Regions from separate parts of the Streptomyces sp. NPDC005551 genome, predicted to be linked through region 1. Evidence: riboswitches for the same ligand, from Rfam matches in the RefSeq annotation. Region 1 holds a riboswitch; each other region holds the start of a gene.
What was found. Region 1 has a riboswitch for thiamine pyrophosphate ahead of thiD (bifunctional hydroxymethylpyrimidine kinase/phosphomethylpyrimidine kinase). Riboswitches for the same ligand answer to the same signal wherever they lie in the genome.
Positions count from the first base shown of each region.

Region 2: it holds a riboswitch for thiamine pyrophosphate, as region 1 does, so the genes downstream of both, ACFYP4_RS30050 (thiamine ABC transporter substrate-binding protein) here and thiD (bifunctional hydroxymethylpyrimidine kinase/phosphomethylpyrimidine kinase) in region 1, are expected to answer to the same signal.
Region 3: it holds a riboswitch for thiamine pyrophosphate, as region 1 does, so the genes downstream of both, thiC (phosphomethylpyrimidine synthase ThiC) here and thiD (bifunctional hydroxymethylpyrimidine kinase/phosphomethylpyrimidine kinase) in region 1, are expected to answer to the same signal.
Region 4: it holds a riboswitch for thiamine pyrophosphate, as region 1 does, so the genes downstream of both, thiO (glycine oxidase ThiO) here and thiD (bifunctional hydroxymethylpyrimidine kinase/phosphomethylpyrimidine kinase) in region 1, are expected to answer to the same signal.

Region 1 is NZ_JBIAJE010000003.1:759,047-764,477, forward strand. Features, by position in the region: gene ACFYP4_RS11660 (NPP1 family protein) at 1-114, opposite strand, end outside; gene ACFYP4_RS11665 (serine hydrolase domain-containing protein) at 464-1,663, opposite strand; gene thiD (bifunctional hydroxymethylpyrimidine kinase/phosphomethylpyrimidine kinase) at 1,829-2,650, opposite strand; TPP riboswitch at 2,706-2,799, opposite strand; gene ACFYP4_RS11675 (pyruvate carboxylase) at 2,977-5,431, opposite strand, start outside.
Region 2 is NZ_JBIAJE010000012.1:124,702-130,132, reverse strand. Features, by position in the region: gene frr (ribosome recycling factor) at 1-83, shown strand, start outside; gene ACFYP4_RS30070 (phosphatidate cytidylyltransferase) at 83-1,219, shown strand; gene ACFYP4_RS30065 (hypothetical protein) at 1,334-1,576, opposite strand; gene ACFYP4_RS30060 (hypothetical protein) at 1,645-2,151, shown strand; gene rlmN (23S rRNA (adenine(2503)-C(2))-methyltransferase RlmN) at 2,287-3,393, shown strand; TPP riboswitch at 3,457-3,562, shown strand; gene ACFYP4_RS30050 (thiamine ABC transporter substrate-binding protein) at 3,642-4,727, shown strand; gene ACFYP4_RS30045 (ABC transporter permease) at 4,703-5,431, shown strand, end outside.
Region 3 is NZ_JBIAJE010000004.1:192,930-198,360, forward strand. Features, by position in the region: gene ACFYP4_RS13205 (hypothetical protein) at 1-39, shown strand, start outside; gene thiC (phosphomethylpyrimidine synthase ThiC) at 188-1,990, opposite strand; TPP riboswitch at 1,983-2,139, opposite strand; gene ACFYP4_RS13215 (YibE/F family protein) at 2,211-3,761, shown strand; gene ACFYP4_RS13220 (SsgA family sporulation/cell division regulator) at 3,806-4,243, opposite strand; gene ACFYP4_RS13225 (helix-turn-helix domain-containing protein) at 4,343-5,068, opposite strand.
Region 4 is NZ_JBIAJE010000017.1:42,739-48,169, forward strand. Features, by position in the region: gene pknB (Stk1 family PASTA domain-containing Ser/Thr kinase) at 1-780, opposite strand, end outside; gene ACFYP4_RS33460 (thiazole synthase) at 902-1,696, opposite strand; gene thiS (sulfur carrier protein ThiS) at 1,701-1,901, opposite strand; gene thiO (glycine oxidase ThiO) at 1,898-3,094, opposite strand; TPP riboswitch at 3,092-3,204, opposite strand; gene ACFYP4_RS33475 (hypothetical protein) at 3,257-3,607, shown strand; gene ACFYP4_RS33480 (NAD(P)/FAD-dependent oxidoreductase) at 3,640-4,866, shown strand; gene ACFYP4_RS33485 (Rv2175c family DNA-binding protein) at 4,955-5,326, shown strand; gene thiE (thiamine phosphate synthase) at 5,418-5,431, shown strand, end outside.

The sequences.
Region 1 (5,431 bases):
GGCCGGCAGGGCCGTGGGCGGAGCTGCGAGCGCGCTGCCCGGGAGGGCGACGACCAGCGCGAGCGCGCTGCCGAGGATCACCGAGACTTGGCGGGTGCGTGAGTTCTTCTTCACTACGTCCTCCTGGTCGACCGCGGTGGGGGCGGAGCGGACGGTCGCATTGACATGCCCAGCTCAGCTTTCCGGGCCGTCGCCGAAAGCACCAGAGGCGGCAGGTGTCGGAGTGATGAAGGATCAACCGGATTCGCGAGAACGCGGGTTGGTGAGGCGCGCGGTCACACGGCCGCGCCGGGCCTCACCAACCGCGGCCAGCGTGGCAGGCTGGCCCGACGCGGCAGGCCTGCCCGGCGTGACCGGTTTGCCCGGCGACCGGCTTGCCCGGCGAGCGGCTTGTCCGGCGGGCGGCTGGACGACTCCCGCCGCCCGGTCGGCCGCGCAGGACCGGGCAGCGGGCAGCGGGTGCTCAACCCAAGGGGACCGGACGGTCGTAGACGTTCTTCGGCGTCGCGATCTCGGTGACCACCCGGGCGACGAGCGAGGACGGCTCCTGCTCTCCGACGAGGATGTCGGTGTTGATCATCACCACCAGGGTGGCCTTCTTCGACGGCAGGTAGACGGTCACCGTCTCGTAGCCCGGGATGGAGCCGTTGTGCCCGAGCCAGCCGCCCGACTTGAAGATGCCGAGGCCGTAGCTCGTCCCGGGGTGGCCGATCGGCAGCGTTTTGAGCCGTTGCGCCTGGGTCTTCGGACTGAGCAGTTCACCGGTCGCCACGATCTTCGCCCAGCGGCGCAGGTCGCGCAGGTCCGAGATCATCTGCCCGGCGGCCCAGGCCCAGCTGGGGTTCCAGTCCGTGGAGTCCTCCACCTCACCGCTGAGCGTCTGGTCGGTGTAGCCGCGCGCGTGCGGCTCGGGGAACTCGTGGTCCTCGGGGAACAGCGTGTGGCGCAGGCGGGCCGGCCGCACGACCCGCTTCTCGATGAAGTCGCCGAGGCGGTGGCCGCTGACCTTCTCGATCACCAGGCCGAGGAGCACGAGGTTGCTGTTGGAGTACTGGAACTGCGTCCCCGGTGCGAAGGTGTTGTCGTGCCGGTAGCCGTACGCGAGCAACTCCTCCGGGGTGAACGAACGGCTCGGGTCGCTCAGCAGATCGTGCTCGAAGTCCGGGTCGGCGCTGTACGGGAACAGACCGCTGCGCATCCCGGCCAGATGCCTGAGGGTGATGTGGTCGCCGTTCGGCACGCCGTCGATGTACTCGGAGATCGGGTCGTCCAGTCCGATCCGGCCGTCGTCGACCAGTTCGAGCAGCGCGGTGACCGTGAAGGTCTTGGTCTCGCTGCCGATCCGGATGAACTGGCGGGTGCTCATCGGCTCGCCGGTCCCGGTGTCGGCGACTCCGGTCGCGCGGACGTAGTTCCCCTTGCCGGGCATCCACAGTCCGACGACGACCCCGGGGATGCCTGCCTCGCGGCGGACCTTCTCGACGGCCTTGTCCAGCCGCGCGGTGAGTTTGCGGCCGAGGCCGTCCGGCGGGGTCCTGTCCTCGTCGTGCCGGCCGACGGCCACGACGTGATCGGCGGCGGCGGGAATCGCCGTCATGGGCGCCAGGACGGACGCCACCAGCAGGGATGCGGCGAACAGGCGGCGGGAGGGGGTACGTCGCACGGGACTCCTCTTCCTGGTCAGGGTTCGGGTGGCAACGTCACCATCCGCTCCCCGGGGCACCCCCCTCGTCCGGTACGCGTTCCTGCGAGTCCACCCGTTCGGCGCCACGGGGGTCTCCGGACGGCCCCGGACAGGGCCCCCGTACGCCCGGTCCCGTTCGGCGGCTCAGCGGGCCGCGCGCAGCCGCCAGCCGTGGTCGACCGGGCCGAGGCCGGCGCCCAGCGGGAACCCCGCCGCTATCGCGCCCGTGACGTAGTCCTTCGCGAGCCGCACCGCCTCGGGCACCGGCCGCCCCTGCGCCAGCCCCACGGCGACGGCCGAGGCCAGGGTGCAACCGGTGCCGTGCGTATGCCGGTTGTCGTGGCGGGGGGCGCGCAGCCAGTGCGTCTCGGTGCCGTCCGTGAGCAGGTCCACGGCCTCGCCCGGCAGATGCCCGCCCTTGACCAGGACCCAGCGCGGCCCGTAGGACAGCAGTCGCTCCGCGGCCTCGGACATGCCCCGCTCGTCCGTCACGCGGACGCCGGTGAGCTGCGCCGTCTCGTCCAGGTTGGGCGTCGCCACCGTCGCGACCGGCAGCAGCACGGAGCGTACGGCGTCCAGCGCCTCGTCCGCGAGCAGCCGGTCGCCGTGCTTGGACACGCTCACGGGGTCCACGACCACGGGTGCGGCGGTGTCGGCGAGCAACCCGGCGACGGTGGCGACGAGTTCGGGCGAGGCCAGCATCCCGGTCTTCACCGCCTGCACGCCGATGTCGTCGACGACGCTGCGGTACTGCGCCCGCACCGCCTCGGACGGAAGCTCCCAGGCGCCCTGGACACCGACGGAGTTCTGCGCGGTGACCGCGGTGAGCACGCTCATCCCGTGTGCGCCGAGCGCGAGCATCGTCTTCAGGTCGGCCTGGATGCCCGCACCGCCGCCGGAGTCCGATCCGGCGACGGTCAGGACGCGGGCCGGTACGGCGGACGGTCCGGCGGGGGCGGCGGCCATCCGCCCCGGGGAGACCCGCTGCGGGCCTGCGACGGCCGCCTCGCCACGGGCACGCGGCAACGACATGAGACATCCCTCCGCCAGTGCGAACTGGTTCAGGTTCGACGGGTGTGATCTCAGCCCCGTGCGGGGCACCCCGTGTCCGGTACGCCGCACAGGATAGCCGGAGCCGCGCCGTCCACGGCTCCGGGTCCCGTCGGCCTCGCCCGCCCCCGGGTCCGGTCGGCCGCGGTCCGGCCGGGCGGGACCCGGAGCCGGCGCACCGCGTCACCGCGCGCGTGCGCCGGTGACGGACGGCAGCCTCCGCCGGCCGGGCAGGCGGAACGTCAGGCGATCTCCACGAGCAGGTCGCCGCCCTCCACCTGCTGGATGCGGTTGATGGCCAGCCGCGACACCGTGCCGCTCCTGGAGGCGGTGACCGCGGCCTCCATCTTCATCGCCTCGATGGTGGCCACCGTGGCACCGGCCTCGACCTCGTCCCCCTCGGCGACGGCGAGCGTCACCACTCCCGCGAACGGCGCGGCGACGTGTCCGGGGTCGGCACGGTCGGCCTTCTCCGTGGCCGGGATGTCGGAGGAGACGGCGGCGTCGCGCACCTGGATCGGCCTCAGCTGGCCGTTCAGCGCCGACATCACGGTGCGCATGCCGCGTTCGTCGGCCTCGCCCACGGCCTCCAGCTCGATGAGCAGCCGGACGCCCGGTTCGAGGTCGACCGCGTACTCCTTGCCCGGACGCAGCCCGTAGAAGAAGTCCTTGCTGTCCAGCACGCTGGTGTCGCCGTAGGTCTGCCGGTGCGTCTGGAACTCGCGGGTCGGCCCGGGGAACAGCAGCCGGTTGAGCGTCGCCCGCCGGTCCTTCGCCAGACCGTCGCGGTCGTCCGCGGTCAGCTCCTCCCGGGGCTTCGGCGCGGCACGGCCCTCCAGCGCCCGGGTGCGGAACGGCTCGGGCCATCCGCCGGGCGGATTGCCCAGCTCGCCGCGGAGGAAGCCGATGACGGAGTCCGGGATGTCGAACCGGTCCGGGCGGGCCTCGAAGTCCGCCGGGTCGACGCCGGCGCCCACCAGGTGGAGGGCGAGGTCGCCGACCACCTTCGACGACGGGGTGACCTTCACCAGGTGGCCGAGGATCCGGTCGGCGGCGGCGTACATCGCCTCGATCTCCTCGAAGCGGTCGCCGAGGCCCAGCGCGACGGCCTGCGTGCGCAGGTTGGACAGCTGCCCGCCGGGGATCTCGTGGTGGTAGACCCGTCCCGTCGGCGAGGCGAGGCCCGCCTCGAAGGGCGCGTAGATCTTGCGGACGCTCTCCCAGTACGGCTCCAGCTCGCCCACGGCCCGCAGGCTCAGCCCGGTCGGCCGCTCCGAGTAGTCGGTCGCGGCGACGATGCCCGACAGCGACGGCTGGGAGGTGGTCCCGGCCATGGACGCCACCGCTCCGTCGACCGCGTCCGCCCCGGCCTGGATCGCGGCGAGGTAGGTGGCGAGCTGGCCGCCCGCGGTGTCGTGGGTGTGGATGTGCACCGGCAGGTCGAACTCGCGGCGCAGCGCCGACACGAGGGTGGCGGCGGCCGGGGCGCGCAGCAGGCCCGCCATGTCCTTGACGGCGAGGACGTGGGCGCCCGCCTCGACGATCTGCTCGGCCAGGCGGAGGTAGTAGTCCAGGGTGTACAGCCGCTCGGACGGGTCGGACAGGTCGGAGGTGTAGCACAGGGCGACCTCGGCGACGGCCGTTCCGGTCTCCCGTACGGCGTCGATGGCGGGCCGCATCTGTCCGACGTCGTTCAGCGCGTCGAAGATCCGGAAGATGTCGATGCCGGTGGCTGCCGCCTCCTGCACGAACGCGTCGGTCACCTCCGTCGGGTACGGCGTGTAGCCCACCGTGTTGCGGCCGCGCAGCAGCATCTGCAGGCAGATGTTCGGCACCGCCTCGCGCAGTGCGGCCAGGCGTTCCCAGGGGTCCTCGGCGAGGAAGCGGAGCGCGACGTCGTAGGTGGCGCCGCCCCAGCACTCCAGGGACAGCAGTTCGGGCAGGGTCCTGGCCACCACGGGGGCGATGGCGAGCATGTCCTTGGTGCGGACGCGGGTGGCGAGCAGCGACTGGTGTGCGTCGCGGAACGTGGTGTCGGTGACGCCGATGGCCGGTGACGCGCGCAGCCACCGGGCGAAGCCGTCGGGGCCCAGCTCGGCGAGCCGCTGCCGGGAGCCGGCGGGCGGTTCCCCGGCCGGCACGGCCGGGATCTTGGTGGTGGGGTCGACCAGCTCGGGCCGTTCACCGTGCGGCTTGTTCACGGTGACGTCGGCGAGATAGGTGAGCAGTTTCGTGCCGCGGTCGGCGGAGTGCCGTGCCGTGAGCAGGTGCGGACGCTGTTCGATGAACGAGGTCGTGACCCGGCCGCCCCGGAAGTCCGGGTCGTCGAGCACGGCCTGGAGGAACGGGATGTTCGTGGCCACGCCGCGGATGCGGAACTCGGCGACGGCCCGCCGGGCCCGGCCGATCGCGGTGTCGAAGTCACGGCCCCGGCAGGTGAGCTTGACCAGCATCGAGTCGAAGTGGGCGCTGATCTCCGTACCGGCGTGGGTGGTGCCGCCGTCCAGCCGGATCCCGGAGCCGCCGGGCGAGCGGTAGGCGCTGATCCGGCCGGTGTCCGGGCGGAAGCCGTTGGCCGGGTCCTCGGTGGTGATACGGCACTGGAGGGCGGCGCCGTGCAGGGTGACGGTCTCCTGGGAGAGGCCGAGGTCGGCCAGGGTCTCACCGGAGGCGATGCGCAGCTGGGCCTGCACGAGG
Region 2 (5,431 bases), on a different contig from region 1:
AACTCGACGACACCACCCACAAGTACGTGGCGCAGGTGGACGAGCTCCTCAAGCACAAGGAAGCGGAGCTGCTCGAGGTCTGATGAACGACTCTTCCTGGGGGGCGCCGCCACAAGCCGGGTACTGGGGGCCGTCCGCGCAGGGGCCTGTCCAGGGGGCAGCCCCGGCGGGTCCCACGTACGATGCGCATGACGCCCAGCAGACTCGCCCCATGCCCATCGTGCCCGAGGTACCCGCACACGGCGGAGACCAGGATGACGACCGGGGGGCCGCTCGGCTGAGCGGCCCCTTGTTCCGCGACGACACACCACCGACGGCGTCCCACGCAGGCCCGTCGCACCGCCCGCAGAGTCCGCAGGAGCCCATGCCCAGCGCCGCCCACCAGCCAGCGCCCGCGCCCAAGAAGACAGCGGGCCGTGACCTGGGCGCGGCCATAGGCGTGGGTGTCGGACTCGGTGCGGTGATCATCGCGTCGTTGTTCTTCGTCAAGGCCGTGTTCATCGGCGTGATAGCGGTCGCCGTGGTGGTGGGCCTGTGGGAGCTCACCTCGCGGCTCTCGGAGCGCAAGGGCATCAGGGCGCCGCTCGTCCCGCTCGCGATCGGCGGTGCGGCCATGGTCGTCGCCGGATACGTGCGGGGCACCGAGGGTGCCTGGGTCGCGATGGCGCTCACCGCGCTCGCGGTCCTGGTCTGGCGGATGACGGAACCGCCCGAGGGCTACCTCAAGGACGTCACGGCGGGTGTCTTCGCCGCGTTCTACGTGCCGTTCCTCGCCACGTTCGTCGCCCTGATGCTGGCGGCCGACGACGGTCCGCGCCGTGTCCTGACGTTCCTGCTCCTGACGGTCGTCAGCGACACCGGCGCGTACGCCGTCGGCTGGCGGTTCGGTACGCACAAGCTGGCGCCGCGCATCAGCCCCGGCAAGACCCGTGAGGGCCTGCTCGGAGCGATCGGCTTCGCCATGGCGGCCGGTGCGCTGTGCATGCAGTTCCTGATCGACGACGGCAGTTGGTGGCAGGGTCTGGTCCTCGGCTTCGCGGTCGCGGCCAGCGCCACGCTCGGCGACCTCGGCGAGTCCATGATCAAGCGGGATCTCGGCATCAAGGACATGGGCACGCTCCTGCCGGGGCACGGCGGCATCATGGACCGGCTGGACTCCCTCCTGCCGACGGCGCCCGTGGTGTGGCTGCTGCTGGTGCTGTTCGTGGGGTCCGGCTGACCTGCGGTCCCGGACGACGTCCGTGCGTCGTCGGCCCGCTGTCCCGTACCGGAGGGGCTCGCCGTCCACAGGGCGGCGAGCCCCTCTTCGTATGGACTGGCGGAATTCCCGGCGTCAGTCCATGCCGTACTCATGTGGGCGGCCGCCCTGCCATTCGACCCAGTCCGGGTCGTCCAGCAGCTCCCAGGCGTCCGGCAGTCCCGCGCGGCGCAGGAACTCCACCAGGTCGGCGTCACCGTGGGCGAGGCCGGCGGCCCGGGCGCGGATCGTCACCCGGCGCGCACCGGTGCCCGTCGCGGGATGCACGACGATGGGGGCGGTGCCCCTGTTCTCGGCAGAAGACGCTTTTTCGTACACAGGTTCGATTCTAGGCCCACGTGTACGTCTGACGACAGCGCCCCGTCGGAGGCAGGCGGTACCTGGTCGTGGGAGTCGCTGTTGCCAGTTACCTGTTGGGGCATCTCGCCTATCCCCTCAGTGCCCTCCTGGACAAGGTGGCACCGCGTTGGAACTGGACCGTCGAGAACGCTCGTCTTGAATTCGTGGCCAGAGTGCCCGAGGCCCGGGACCGACCCTTCGTGCGCACTGATCCGTCTCTGCTGTTGGCTGCGGTGGAACTCCACCACAAGGAGGCGGCGGGCGAGATCACTCGGCTGCAAGGCCTCGCGTTGATGCTGCGGAACTCGGCCCTGGCCCTGTTGTTCGCGCTCGTCGTCTCCGTGATCGAGCTCGTTGTGGGACCCGATCGCGTGCTGGCAGGAGGCTGTGCGGCATTGCTGCTCGTAGGCCTGACTGCCGCAATCAGACAAGGGCGCCGTGTGCGGCACTGGGACCGCCTGAAGACGTTGGAGATCTGCTTCTGGATCCCGGACATCGACGACAGATTCGGCTCCCAACCACCGGTGATCACAGGCCCGCACCCGCGCTCCTGACATGTGAGGGAGTGCTGCGTCCTCAGAGCGCTTCCTGCTTCAGCGGCCCACCGCTGACGATGACCATCCATGCCGCCCGCCGCTCAACCACGCGGTCACCGTGGCCCGGAGATGATCTGCGACACTGGAAGAGTTATGCCTGCACCCGGAGAACTTACTTTCGTCGCCCCGCGCGGAGCTCAGAAGCCGCCGCGGCACCTTGCCGATCTCACGCCCGCCGAGCGCAAAGAGGCGGTTGCCGCGATCGGTGAGAAGCCGTTTCGCGCCAAGCAGCTCTCGCAGCACTACTTCGCGCGGTTCGCGCACGACCCGGCGGAGTGGACGGACATTCCGGCCGCCTCGCGCGGGAAGCTCCAGGAAGCGCTTCTGCCCGACCTGATGTCCGTCGTCCGGCACATCAGCTGTGACGACGACACCACCCGCAAGACCCTGTGGCGGCTCTTCGACGGCACGCTCGTCGAGTCCGTGCTCATGCGTTACCCGGACCGGGTGACCATGTGCATCAGCTCGCAGGCGGGCTGCGGGATGAACTGCCCGTTCTGCGCCACCGGCCAGGCCGGTCTCGACCGGAACCTGTCGACGGGCGAGATCGTGCACCAGATCGTGGACGGGATGCGGGCCCTCAGGGACGGCGAGATCCCCGGCGGCCCGGCGCGGCTGAGCAACATCGTGTTCATGGGCATGGGCGAGCCGCTCGCCAACTACAAGCGCGTGGTCGGCGCCATCCGCGCGCTCACCGACCCCGAGCCCGACGGGCTGGGCCTCTCGCAGCGCGGCATCACCGTGTCGACCGTGGGCCTGGTGCCCGCCATCCACCGGTTCGCCGACGAGGGCTTCAAGTGCCGTCTCGCCATCTCCCTGCACGCGCCGGACGACGAGCTGCGCGACACCCTCGTCCCCGTCAACACGCGGTGGAAGGTGCGCGAGGTGCTGGACGCCGGCTGGGAGTACGCCGCCAAGTCGGGGCGCCGCGTCTCCATCGAGTACGCGCTCATCCGGGACATCAACGACCAGGCGTGGCGCGGTGACCGGCTCGGCCGGCTGCTCCGGGGCAAGCCGGTCCACGTGAACCTGATCCCGCTGAACCCGACGCCCGGTTCCAAGTGGACCGCCTCCCGTCCCGAGGACGAGAAGGCGTTCGTCGAGGCCATCGCGGCCCACGGCGTGCCGGTCACCGTCCGTGACACCCGCGGCCAGGAGATCGACGGAGCGTGCGGGCAGCTGGCGGCGTCCGAGCGGTAGACCCCGGCGGGCCGAGGTCCTCGGCCCGGCGGGCGGTAGGCTGACTCCCGTACGTACATCTTCATATTCCGACAGGGGAGCGCCACAGCGCTGAGAGTGCGGCACGGGCCGCAGACCCTCTGAACCTTGCCCAGGTCATTCTGGGTAGGAAGTTCGGTCATCACTCAAGCTGTTGCGCCCTGCCCGGGAACTCTCAGAGGTTCCCGGGCAGGGCCGCGTCTCTTCCTGGTCACTCCAGGAGGAATCCAGTGAGCACCACCGTGAAGTTCACAGCCGCGCTCGTGGCCACCGGGCTCGGGCTCGTCACGCTGTCCGCGTGCGGCTCGTCCGGCTCCGGCACCGACGCCGCCGACTCCAAGACCGTGACCCTGGTCGCCCACGACTCCTTCCTCGCTTCGAAGAGCGTGCTCAAGGAGTTCGAGAAGGAGTCCGGCTACCAGGTCAAGGTCCTCAAGGACGGCGACGCCGGGCAGGCCGTCAACAAGGCGATCCTCACCAAGGGCAACCCGCAGGGCGACGTCTTCTTCGGCGTCGACAACACCCTCCTGTCCCGCGCACTCGACAACGGGCTCTTCCAGTCTTACGAGCCCAAGGGCTCAGGCGCGGTCCTGCCCGAGTACCGGGCCGACCGGGACAAGCACCGGGTCACGCCCATCGACACCGGCGACATCTGCGTCAACTACGACAAGGCCTACTTCAGCGAGCACAAGCTGACCCCGCCCGACTCGTTCGACGACCTGGTCGAGCCGGCGTACAAGAACCTCCTCGTCACCGAGAACGCCTCCACGTCCTCGCCCGGTCTCGGCTTCCTCCTCGGGACGGCCGGGAAGTACGGGGACGGGGGCTGGCAGGACTACTGGAAGAAGCTCAAGGGCAACGGCGTCAAGGTCGTCGACGGCTGGGAGCAGGCCTACAACGAGGAGTTCTCCGGCTCCGCCGGCGGAAAGAAGGCCAAGGGCGACCGGCCGCTGGTCGTCTCCTACGCCTCCTCCCCGCCCGCCGAGGTGATCTACGCCGACCCGAAGCCGAAGACCGCGCCCACCGGCGTCGCCACCGGCACCTGCTTCCGGCAGGTCGAGTACGCGGGACTGCTCAGCAACGCCGGGAACACCAAGGGCGGCAAGGCACTCCTCGACTTCCTGGTCTCCAGGACGTTCCAGGAGGACATGCCGCTCAACATGTTCGTCTACCCGGTGGTCAAGGGCGCCCGGGTGCCCGCGGAGTTCACCCGGTTCGGCCCGCAGGCGAAGGACCCCGAGACCCTCGCCCCCGCCCGGATCGCCGAGCACCGTGACCAGTGGGTCAAGTCGTGGACCTCGCTCGTACTGAAGTAGCCCCGCGCCGGGGTCCCGGGAGGAGCGCGGCGGTGCGGCTCGGGCTGCTGGCCCTGCCCGTCGCGTTCTTCGCGGCCTTCTTCGCCTATCCGGTCGCGGCGATCGTCTCGCGCGGCCTGAGGACCGGGGGGAGCTGGCGGTTCGGCCGGATCGTGGACGTCGTGGCGCAGTCCGACGTACGGCACGTCCTGTGGTTCACCACCTGGCAGGCGCTCGCGTCGACCGCGCTCACGCTGCTGGTCGCGCTCCCCGGCGCGTACGTCTTCGCGCGCTTCGAGTTCAGGGGCAAGCAGGTGCTGCGGGCGGTGGTCACCGTCCCGTTCGTGCTGCCGACCGTCGTGGTCGGCACCGCCTTCCTTGCGCTGGTCGGCAGGGGCGGGCTGCTCGACGAGCTGTGGGGCGTACGCCTGGACACCACCGTGTGGGCGATCCTGCTCGCGCACGTCTTCTTCAACTACGCGGTCGTCGTGCGCACGGTCGGCGGGCTCTGGTCGCAGCTCGACCCGCGCCAGGAGGAGGCCGCCCGGATGCTCGGCGCCTCCCGGCTCACCGCCTGGCGCCGGATCACGCTCCCGGCGCTCGGTCCCGCCCTGGCCGCAGCCGCGCTCATGGTCTTCCTCTTCACCTTCACCTCCTTCGCCGTGGTGCGGATTCTCGGCGGCCCCGCCTTCTCCACCCTCGAAGTGGAGATCTACCGCCAGACC
Region 3 (5,431 bases), on a different contig from region 1:
AGCCCGGACTTCGGAGGCCCGGAACACCAGCCGGAGTGACACCCGCCCGGGTGGCTCCCCGAAGCGGCGGTCCCGCCTGCGCCCCAGCGGGCCTGGATACCCGTCACGGAAACCGGCGGTGAGCCGCCGGCGGCGTCCCGCCGGGCGACCGCCCGTGGGACACCGCCGTGCCCTCGGCCGGCCGGGCTCAGTCCGCCAGCGGGAGATAGACCCGGTTGCCCGCCGCCGCGAACTCCTTGGACTTCTGCGCCATGCCCTCCTCGATCTCCGCCGGCGAACGCCCGTGCTCACGGCGGATGTCGTGCGAGATCTTCATGGAGCAGAACTTCGGCCCGCACATCGAGCAGAAGTGGGCCGTCTTGGCGGGCTCGGCCGGCAGCGTCTCGTCGTGGAACTCCCGCGCCGTGTCCGGATCGAGGGCCAGATTGAACTGGTCCTCCCACCGGAACTCGAAGCGGGCGTCGGACAGCGCGTCGTCCCACTCCTGCGCGCCCGGGTGCCCCTTGGCGAGGTCTGCCGCGTGAGCCGCGATCTTGTACGTGATGACGCCGGTCTTCACGTCGTCGCGGTTGGGCAGTCCGAGGTGCTCCTTGGGCGTGACGTAGCAGAGCATCGCCGTGCCCCACCAGGCGATCATCGCGGCACCGATGCCGGAGGTGATGTGGTCGTACGCCGGGGCGACGTCCGTCGTCAGCGGGCCGAGCGTATAGAACGGAGCTTCATCGCAGATCTCCTGCTGAAGGTCGATGTTCTCCTTGATCTTGTGCATGGGGACATGCCCCGGGCCCTCGATCATGGTCTGTACGTGAAAACGCTTCGCGACCCTGTTGAGTTCCCCGAGCGTCCTCAACTCCGCGAACTGCGCGGCGTCGTTGGCGTCGGCGATCGACCCGGGCCGCAGCCCGTCGCCGAGCGAGTACGTGACGTCGTAGGCGGCGAGAATCTCGCAGAGTTCCTCGAAGTTCTCGTAGAGGAAGCTCTCCTTGTGGTGCGCCAGGCACCAGGCCGCCATGATCGAGCCGCCCCGCGAGACGATGCCGGTCTTGCGGTTCGCGGTGAGCGGGACGTACTGCAGGCGCACGCCCGCATGGACCGTCATGTAGTCCACGCCCTGCTCGGCCTGCTCGATGACCGTGTCCTTGTAGATCTCCCAGGTGAGCTCCTCGGCACGGCCGTCGACCTTCTCCAGCGCCTGGTACAGCGGCACGGTGCCGATGGGTACGGGGGAGTTCCGCAGCACCCACTCACGGGTGGTGTGGATGTTGCGCCCGGTGGACAGGTCCATGACCGTGTCCGCGCCCCACTGGGTGGCCCAGGTCATCTTGTCCACCTCCTCCTCGATGGAGGACGTGACCGCCGAGTTGCCGATGTTGGCGTTCACCTTCACCAGGAACCTCTTGCCGATGATCATCGGCTCGATCTCCGGGTGGTTGACGTTCGCGGGCAGGACCGCCCGGCCGGCCGCGATCTCCTCGCGGACGACTTCGGGGTCGACGTTCTCGCGGACCGCCACGAACTCCATCTCGGGGGTGATCTCGCCGCGGCGGGCGTACGCGAGTTGCGTGACGGCCTCTCCGGGGCGCCCCCGGCGCGGCTGACGCGGCCGTCCGGGGAAGACCGCGTCCAGGTTGCGCAGCCCGCCGCGTGGTGAGGTGTGCTTGATGCCGTCGTCCTCGGGGCGCACGGCACGGCCCGCGTACTCCTCGGTGTCACCGCGCGCGATGATCCAGTTCTCGCGCAGCGGCGCCAGTCCCCTGCGTACGTCGGTGGCGACGGCCGGATCGGTGTACGGGCCGGAGGTGTCGTACAGCGTGACCGACTGCCCGTTCGTGAGGTGCACCTGACGGACCGGCACCCGCAGGTCGGGGCGCGAACCCTCGACGTACGCCTTGTGCCAGCCGATGGACTTCCCGGCCTCGCCGTTCGGGAGCGAGGCGGGTGCCCCGTCCGTCTGGCTGGAGACAGGCGTGCTTACGTCCTTGTTGGTCATGAGACCTACTCCCTACGCCGGCATTACCCGGTAACAGGTTCAGCGGTCGACGCAGCGATGTCCGTCCGCCGATGTTTCATGTGAAACATCGCTGAGACGAAGGTCAGCGCCCTCTCAGCCCGGTGCTCCGAGCTCCCGCGTGTGCAAAGGTGCCTCCACGCTAGCGTCATATCTGGCGCGGTGAACAGAGGGCCCCCTGCGTTCTTGCGATGATCGGTCGGTGACCACGACGCAGCAGCCCCCGTTCCCACCGTCCGACCCGCCGCACGGGCACGGCGCGGGCCCAGGAGCCAACCGCGGCCCTGGACACGCACCCGGGCACGGACCGGGTCCCGGTGACAGTTCCCGAAGCGGACGGGCGGGTGGCGGAAGCGGCCCGGCGTCAGGCGGCCCCAGCGGCCCGGACGGCGGGGGCGGCCCGGACGGGGGAGGCAGCCACGGGCCGGGCCACGGAGGTGGTCACGGCGGCGGCCACGGTCACTCGCACAGCCACGGACCCGCCGCCCCGGTCTCCCGGCATCTGCGCAAGGTCATCGCCGCGGTGCTGATCCCCTTCGCGGCCGCGGTCGTCGTGGGTCTCGTGGTGCTGTGGCCGGGCGGCGCGCCCTCGCACGAGCGCACGGGCGTCGGTTTCGACCGGCAGTCCCAGGAAGCCACGGTCACCAGGGTCGACAAGGTGGACTGCAAGTCCGTCAACGCCTCGGGAGACACCCCGACCGGTGACACCTCCACCGCCGAGGGCTCCTCCGCGCAGCAGCAGGCGACGGGCGACTGCAAGAAGGCGACGATCAGGATCGACACCGGCAAGGACAAGGGCCGCACCTTCACCGAGATCGTCCAGCCGGACCAGTCACGGCAGTTGCACCAGGGCGAGAAGGTCGTCGTCGCGTACGAACCCTCCGCGCCCGCGAACCTGCAGTACTCGGTCACCGACGTGAACCGCAAGTTCCCCATGGTGTTGCTCGCCGGGATCTTCGCGCTGGCCGTCGTGGTGGTGGGCCGGCTGCGCGGACTCATGGCGCTGGTCGCGCTGGCCGTGAGCTTTCTCATCCTGACGTCCTTCATCCTGCCCGCGATCCTGCAGGGCTCGAACCCGCTGGTCGTGGCGGTGGTCGGAGCCAGCGCGATCATGCTGATCGCGCTCTACATGTGTCACGGCCTGTCGGCACGCACCTCGGTCGCGGTGCTCGGCACGCTGCTCTCGCTGCTGCTGATCGGCGTACTCGGTTCGGGATTCATCGACTGGGCCGCACTGACCGGCAACGTGGACGACAACACGGGCCTGATCCACGGCCTGTATCCGTCCATCGACATGAGCGGCCTGCTGCTCGCGGGCGTCATCATCGGCTCGCTCGGTGTGCTCGACGATGTGACGGTCACCCAGACCTCCGCCGTCTGGGAACTGCACCAGGCGGACCCGACCCTGGGCTGGCGCGGGCTGTACCGGGCGGGCATCCGGATCGGCCGCGACCACATCGCCTCCGTCGTCAACACCCTGGTACTGGCGTACGCGGGCGCGGCCCTGCCCCTGCTGCTGCTCTTCTCGATCGCTCAGAGCAGCGTCGGCACGGTCGCCAACAGCGAGCTGGTGGCGGAGGAGATCGTGCGCACCCTGGTCGGCTCGATCGGTCTGGTGGCCGCGGTCCCGGTGACCACCGCCCTGGCCGCTCTGGTCGTCTCCGCGGACCGCAGGGAGACCGCGGGGACCACGGCACCCGCAGGTGTCAAAACCCCGGCGCGCAACAGGAAGGGCCGGCGCCGCAAGCACTGAGGGGTGAGGAAGCCGTACTTCTCCCGGAAAGGTCCGAGGGCGCTTCAGCCCGCGCTCTGCTCCTCCGCCAGGATGCGGTCGAGGGCCTCGTCGAGATGGGTGTCGAAGTCGGCGAGGGAACACTCCTGCCCCAGGGGCACCAGCTTGTCCGTACGGTCGAGAAAGGCCACGAGCGGGGCGGCGCCCGACCGGAACAGCGCGTGGTCGCAGCCGACCTGAAGCCGGATCAGCACCTCGCCGAACGCCTCGGGGTCGGCCGGGGCGATGTGCACGTCCCCGTCACCGCACGGCCGCCCCACGCCGTCGATCAGGAGCTCCCGCCCGAACGCCCAGGTCACCGGAGCATCACCGGGCAGATGAAAGGTCAGCCGCACGGCGAAGGGATCACAGGTCTCATAGCGGAGCTCCACCGGAATGCGGAACGAGAGCTCCTCCGAGACGAGAAAGCTCATCATGACCTCTGCCTGCACCGACTCGCGCATCGTCAACCCCGTCATTTGCCGCCGACTGGCCAGGAATCATCCTCCTGACACCGCTGGCATCTTGCTCACCGTACACGGCATATCACAAGGAGTGAGTTTTCAGATGCTGATAGAGATCGTCAGCGCCCCCAGCATCCGGCCGATCTCGGCCTGGAGTTGCCGGGCTGTCGGCAGCAGCCGCTCGACCTGATGAAAGGGCAGGGAAATGGCCACGGTCCCGGCGGTTGCCCCGGCGGTGATGGGGAGCGCCGCACACACCGTCCCCAGGGCGTATTCCTGCCGCTCGACGATCGGTTCCATCCGCCCCGTCCTTTCCAGGCGGCGCAACAGGGTGCGTTCGTCACGCACCGTGTTCGGAGTGATGGACTGCACCGGGTAGCGGTCGAGGTGGTCCCGCCGAGCCCCCCCGTCCAGTTGGGACAGCAGGCACTGGCCGATCGCGTGGGCGTGCCCGGTCTCCCGGAAGTCCGCCCACTCCGCGACCGCCGGGCTGCCCGGGGTGTCGGCGACGGACACGACCTCGATCTCACCGTCGCGGTAGACGGCGTAGTAGACGGGTACGCCGAGGGCTTCGCTCCATCGGGCCAGCGCGTCATTCACCGTGCTGCGACGTTTCTGCTGGGCTCCACTGCTGCTCAGCCGCTCGGCCGCCTCGCCGAGGTGGAAGAGCCCCTTCTCGCGGCGCAGATAACCCTCGTGCACCAGCGTGCGCAGCAGGTGGTACGCCGTGGGAAGCGCGAGCCCCGCCTCGCGGGCGAGCTGTTTGGCGGGGGCTCCGCTCTCCCGTGCGGCCACGGCCTCCAGCAGCCGCATCGCGCGCTGCACGGAACCGATGAGGGTCGTGGAGTGCGGTTCCGGGGACGCGGCCTCGGTGGGCGACGTACGCGGCTGGACGGGCGGGACCCGCGTCCCCGCCGGGGCGTTCGACCGCTGGACGGGTGGAGCGGGTGATTCTGCGGGTGCGGTGTCAACCGTGGCCAAGGGTCACTCCCGGAGCGCGAGGAGGGCCGCCCGTGCGGGGGGACACGGGAGGGGTGTGCGCCGCCCGCGGGGGTCGACCCCGCGTCGAATCCGGACTTTAACCGCCTGCCACCACTCACCGGCCGCCGTGGCGGGAAACTTCCCCCTGCCGAGGGAACCTCAGCTTCCCGTCACCCGCTCCCCGTAACCGATGCGGGAGCCTCGGTT
Region 4 (5,431 bases), on a different contig from region 1:
CTCGGGGTTGCGGGCGGCAGCCGAGGCGACCACGTCGTCGAGGGCCGGCGGCAGCCCCGGCACGGCGGCCGACGGCGGCGGCACGTCCGCGTTCAGGTGCTGGTAGAGCACCTGGGCGGGGGAGCCGCCGGAGTGCGGCTTGTCGCCGGTGAGCATCTCGTAGAACACGACGCCGCACGCGTACACGTCGACGCGGGGGTCTGCCGTGCCGTGCTCCATCTGCTCGGGGGCGAGATAGGAGACGGTGCCGAGGACGGACCCCGTGGTGCTCGTCACCGTGTCCACGGCCCGGACGAGACCGAAGTCCGCCACCTTGACCCGGCCGTCGTCCCCTATGAGCACGTTCTCCGGCTTCATGTCGCGATGCACGAACCCCGCGCGGTGTGCGGCGCCGAGTGCGGCGAGCACCGGCTCCAGGATGTCGAGCGCGGCCCGCGGCTGCAGCGCCCCGCGCTCGCGCAGCACGTCACGCAGGGTGCACCCGGCGACGTACTCCATGGCCAGGTAGACGTACGACCCGTCCGTCCCCTGGTCGAAGACCTGCACCACGTTCGGGTGGGCGAGCCGGGCCACGGACTTGGCCTCCCGGATGAACCGCTCGACGAAGGAGCCGTCGGCGGCCAGCGTGGGGTGCATCACCTTGAGCGCGAGCACGCGGTCCAGGCGGGTGTCCAGGGCACGGTAGACCGTGGCCATCCCGCCGACCGCGATCCGCGCGTCGACGCGGTAGCGGCCGTCGAGCACCTGCCCGACAAGCGGGTCCTGAAGGGTCGTATCCACGCAGGTGAGTCTACGAGCCGCCACTGTCGGGCCCACCCGGTCCGCCCGTTCCGGGGGCGGAATGCAGCAGACCTGTGACTGTTGAGCGGCCTCGCGGACGCGAGGGTGGACGGCCCCCGCGTCAGAAGGCGGGGCGCTCGGGATCCAGCCGCGCACGCCCCTGGACCGGGGAGGACGCCTCGGCGAAGTGCCTGCGCGGGATACGGCCCGCCCGGTACGCCAGCCGCCCCGCCTCGACCGCGTGCCGCATGGCGCCGGCCATCAGCACCGGCTCCTGGGCCCGGGTCACGGCTGAGGCGAGCATCACACCCGCGCACCCCAGCTCCATGGCGAGCGCGGCGTCCGAGGCCGTACCGGCTCCCGCGTCCAGGATGACCGGCACGCGCGCGTGCTCCACGATCAGCTGGAAGTTGTGCGGGTTGCGGATCCCGAGGCCGGAGCCGATGGGCGAGCCCAGCGGCATGATCGCGGCGCAGCCGACGTCCTCCAGCCTGCGCGCCAGCACGGGGTCGTCGTTCGTGTAGGGCAGCACGGTGAAGCCGTCGTCGACCAGCGTCTCGGCGGCGTCCAGCAGCTCGATCGGATCCGGCAGCAGGGTGCGCTCGTCGGCGATGACCTCCAGCTTGACCAGGTCGGTGCCGAGGGCCTCGCGGGCCAGCCGGGCGGTCAGGACGGCCTCGCCCGCGGTGAAGCAGCCCGCCGTGTTCGGCAGGACGCGGATGCCGAGCCGGTCGAGCACGGACAGCACCGAGCCGTGGGCCCGTGGGTTCACCCGGCGCATCGCCACCGTCGTCAGTTCCGTGCCGGAGGCCGCCAGGGAGCGCTCCAGCACGTCCGGGCTGGGGGCGCCGCCGGTGCCCATGATCAGGCGGGACGAGTAGGACGTACCACCGAGGACGAAGGGGTCGTCGGCCATGGGGTCAGCCTCCTTGGACGGCGGTGAGGACTTCGACGCGGTCTCCCTCGGCGAGGGCCGTCGCGGCCCACCGGGTGCGGGGGACGACGGTCTCGTTCAGGGCGGCCGCGACCCCGGAGGGGGCCGCGGTGAGGGTCGCGACGAGCGCGTCGAGTGCGATGCCCGGGGTGACGTGCCGCGGTTCCCCGTTGACGTGGATGTTCATGCGGGCTGCTCCGTACGGGCCGTGCTGAAGCGTTCGGGGGTGAAGGGGCGTGCCTCGTCCGGGAGTTCACCGGTGGTGAGGACGTGCGCCATGGCGTCGCCGGTGACCGGCGTGAGCAGCACGCCGTTGCGGTAGTGGCCGGTGGCCAGCGACAGGCCGTCGAGCCCGGTCGGGCCGAGCAGCGGCGCGTTGTCCGGCGAGCCGGGGCGCAGTCCGGCGCGCGTCTCGGTCAGCGGCAGCTCGGTGATCCCGGGGACCAGTTCGTGCGCGTCGCGCAGCAGCTCGTACACGCCGCCCGCGGTGACCGTGGTGTCCCAGCCAAGTTCCTCGCTGGTGGCGCCCACGACCAGCTCACCGCTCTCGCGGGGCACCAGGTAGACGTGACTGCCGCGCACGACGGCGCGCACGGTCCGGCTCAGGAACGGCGCGTACCGCTCCGGTACGGTCAGCCGCAGCACCTGCCCCTTCACGGGACGCACCGGCGGCAGCAGGTCGTCGGGGACGCCCGCCAGCCGTCCGCTGAGGCTGCCCGCGGCGAGGACCACCTGGCCGGCCGCGAGGGCCGTGCCGTCGCGGGTGAGCACCCCGGCGGCCCGGCCCCGTACGACGGTCAGGTGCTCGGCCCAGGTGCGGTGGAGGACCACTCCGGCCCGCTCGCAGGCCGCGACCAGGGCGGCGGCGAGCCGGCGCGGGTCGACCTGGTGGTCCCCGTCCACCCGCAGCCCGCCGCGCACGCCCGGGGCGAGCATCGGCTCCAGACGGCGGCAGTCGCGACCGCTGAGCCACTCCGACTCCAGACCCGACCGCTGCTGGAGGGCGTGCAGTTCGCGCAGGTGCGCGCGGTCGTCGGCGTCCAGCGCGACGGCGAGTGTGCCGCACCTGCGGTAACCGGGGTCGAGGCCGGTCACCTCGGTCAGCTCGGCCACGAAGTCCGGATAGCGGCGCGCGGAGGCCAGGTTGAGGCTCAGCAGGGTCTGCTCGCCGTAGTGCAGTTCGGTGACGGCGGCCAGCATGCCCGCGGCCACCTGCGCGGCTCCGCCGCCCGGCTCGGGGTCGACGACCGCGGTGCTGAGCCCCCGCTGTGCGGCCCGCCAGGCGGTCACCAGCCCGATGATGCCGCCGCCCACGACGAGGACGTCCGGGATCCCCGCGGACCCCGGTGCGGTGGGCGCGGCGTGCGACATACGCGACATGGGCGTCCAGCCCCTCCCTTCGCCGGCATGACCCGGATCAGGTTCGTACGGTCGGAGGCCGCCCAGCCTCCCTCTCAGCCCGGTGCGTCCGGGCTCCCGCGTGTGCTTTACGTTGGCCACCCTAGCCCGTCGCCCCGGACCCCAGTAGAGGAGTTCCCCACCATGGCCCGCTCGCTCGACGGCCTCGTCCTCGCCCCGGTCGCCGACCAGGCGCCGGGCCAGGTCGGCACCCGCACCCGGTTCACCTACCACGAGCGGAACGGGGAGATCTGGGCCGAGTACTCGGGCGGGGATGTCGTACGAGGTCATCTCGTGGGTAGGCGTGAGGGTGACCGCCTCGACTTCCGGTACGTGCAGCTGAAGCACGACGGAACGACCTCTTCCGGGCACTGCGTGTCCTCGGTCGTCGAGCTGGCCGACGGACGGGTACGGCTTGAGGAGAGCTGGCAGTGGGAGTCGCAGGAGGGCAGCGGGACCAGCGTGGTGGAGGAGATCACCCCGCACACCCGATGACTGACGGGACGTCAGGTATCTATGGTGATCAGGTGAGCGAGCAGACGCGGGCCGAGGAACGCACGGAGCGGCGGGTCGTCGTCGTGGGCGCGGGCATGGCCGGGGTGCAGACCGCGGTCGCCCTGCGCGAACAGGGTTTCGCCGGCACGGTGACGCTGATCGGCGCGGAGCCGCACCAGCCGTACGACAGGCCGCCGCTGTCCAAGGCGGTGCTGCTCGGCAAGGCCGAGGGCTCCGCCTTCGACGTCGACTTCGAGGCGCTCGGCATCGGGCTGCGCCTCGGCTGCGAGGTGCTCGGAGTGCGCCCCGCGGACCACGAGCTGGACACCGCCGAAGGTCCCGTGCGGTACGACGTCCTGGTCCTCGCGACCGGAGCGGAACCGATCCGGCTGCCCGGCACGGAGGGCGTCCCCGGAGTCCATCTGCTGCGCACCCTGGACGACGCCGAGCGGCTGCGCCCGGTCCTCGCCGAGCAGCACGACATCGTGGTCGTCGGCGCGGGCTGGATCGGCGCCGAGTTCGCGACCGCGGCGCGCGAGGCCGGCTGCGCGGTGACCGTCGTCGAGGCCGCCGACCGTCCGCTGGCCGGGGCGCTGCCTCCCGAGGTCGCCGCGCCCATGGCGGCCTGGTACGCCGACAGCGGAGCCGCGCTGCGCACGCACGCGCGCGTGGAGCGCGTCGAGCCCGGCGCCGTCGTCCTCGACGACGGCTCGCGGGTGCCCGCGGGCGCGGTCGTCGTCGGCATCGGGGCCCGCCCCGCGACCGGCTGGCTCACCGGCTCCGGCATCGGGCTCGGCGCCCACGGCGAGATCGTGGCCGACGCGCACCTGCGCACCTCCGCGCCCGACGTCTACGCCGTCGGCGACTGCGCCTCCTTCCCCTCGGGTCGGTACGAGGGGCGCCTGCTGGTCCACCACTGGGACAACGCCCTCCAGGGACCGCGCACGGTGGCGGCGAACATCATCGGCGAGACCCCCGCGGTGTACGACCCAGTGCCGTACTTCTGGTCCGAGCAGTTCGGGCGCTTCGTGCAGTACGCGGGCCACCACGCGTCCGCCGACACCACCCTGTGGCGCGGCGACCCGTCGGGCGCCGCATGGACGGTGTGCTGGCTGCGCGAGGACCGCCTGGTCGCCCTGCTCGCGGTGGGCCGGCCCCGGGACCTGGCCCAGGGACGCAAACTCATCGAGGCGGGCACACCGATGGACGCGGCCGCCCTGACGGACCCGTCGAAGCCGCTGAAGACGGCCGCGGCGTAGCCGATGACGTCCCGGTCGCCCCGGCCCCCCTCCCCAGGTCGGACGGGCCCGGCTTCCGACTGTCGGTCCCAGATGGCAGGCTTGTCCCGTGACCGAGATTGACGCAAAGATCGATGCTCTCGTCCCCGACTGGCTCACCCTTCCCGACATCGCCGAGATGCTCGGCGTCGAGGTGACCCGCGTCCGGCAGCTGGTGAAGGACGGCCAGCTCATCGCCGTACGCCGTGGTGAGAACCGCGCGCTGCACGTCCCCGCCGCCTTCATCGACGGGGCCGAGCAGAAGGTCGTCAAGGGCCTGTCCGGCACCCTGACGCTCCTGCGGGACGACGGCTACAACGACGAAGAGATGCTGGAGTGGCTCTTCACCCCCGACTCCAGCCTGCCCGGCACCCCCGCGCAGGCTCTGAGCGAGAATCGCGGCACGGAGGTGAAGCGCCGCGCCCAGGCGCTCGCCGTCTGATCCGACGAAAACCTTCCGGTGTACGGACCACGGCCCGCCGGCCCGCCCGGCCGCCGCGGTCCGTACACCGCCGACCACGGGGGACCCAACGATGTCCGAGACCGG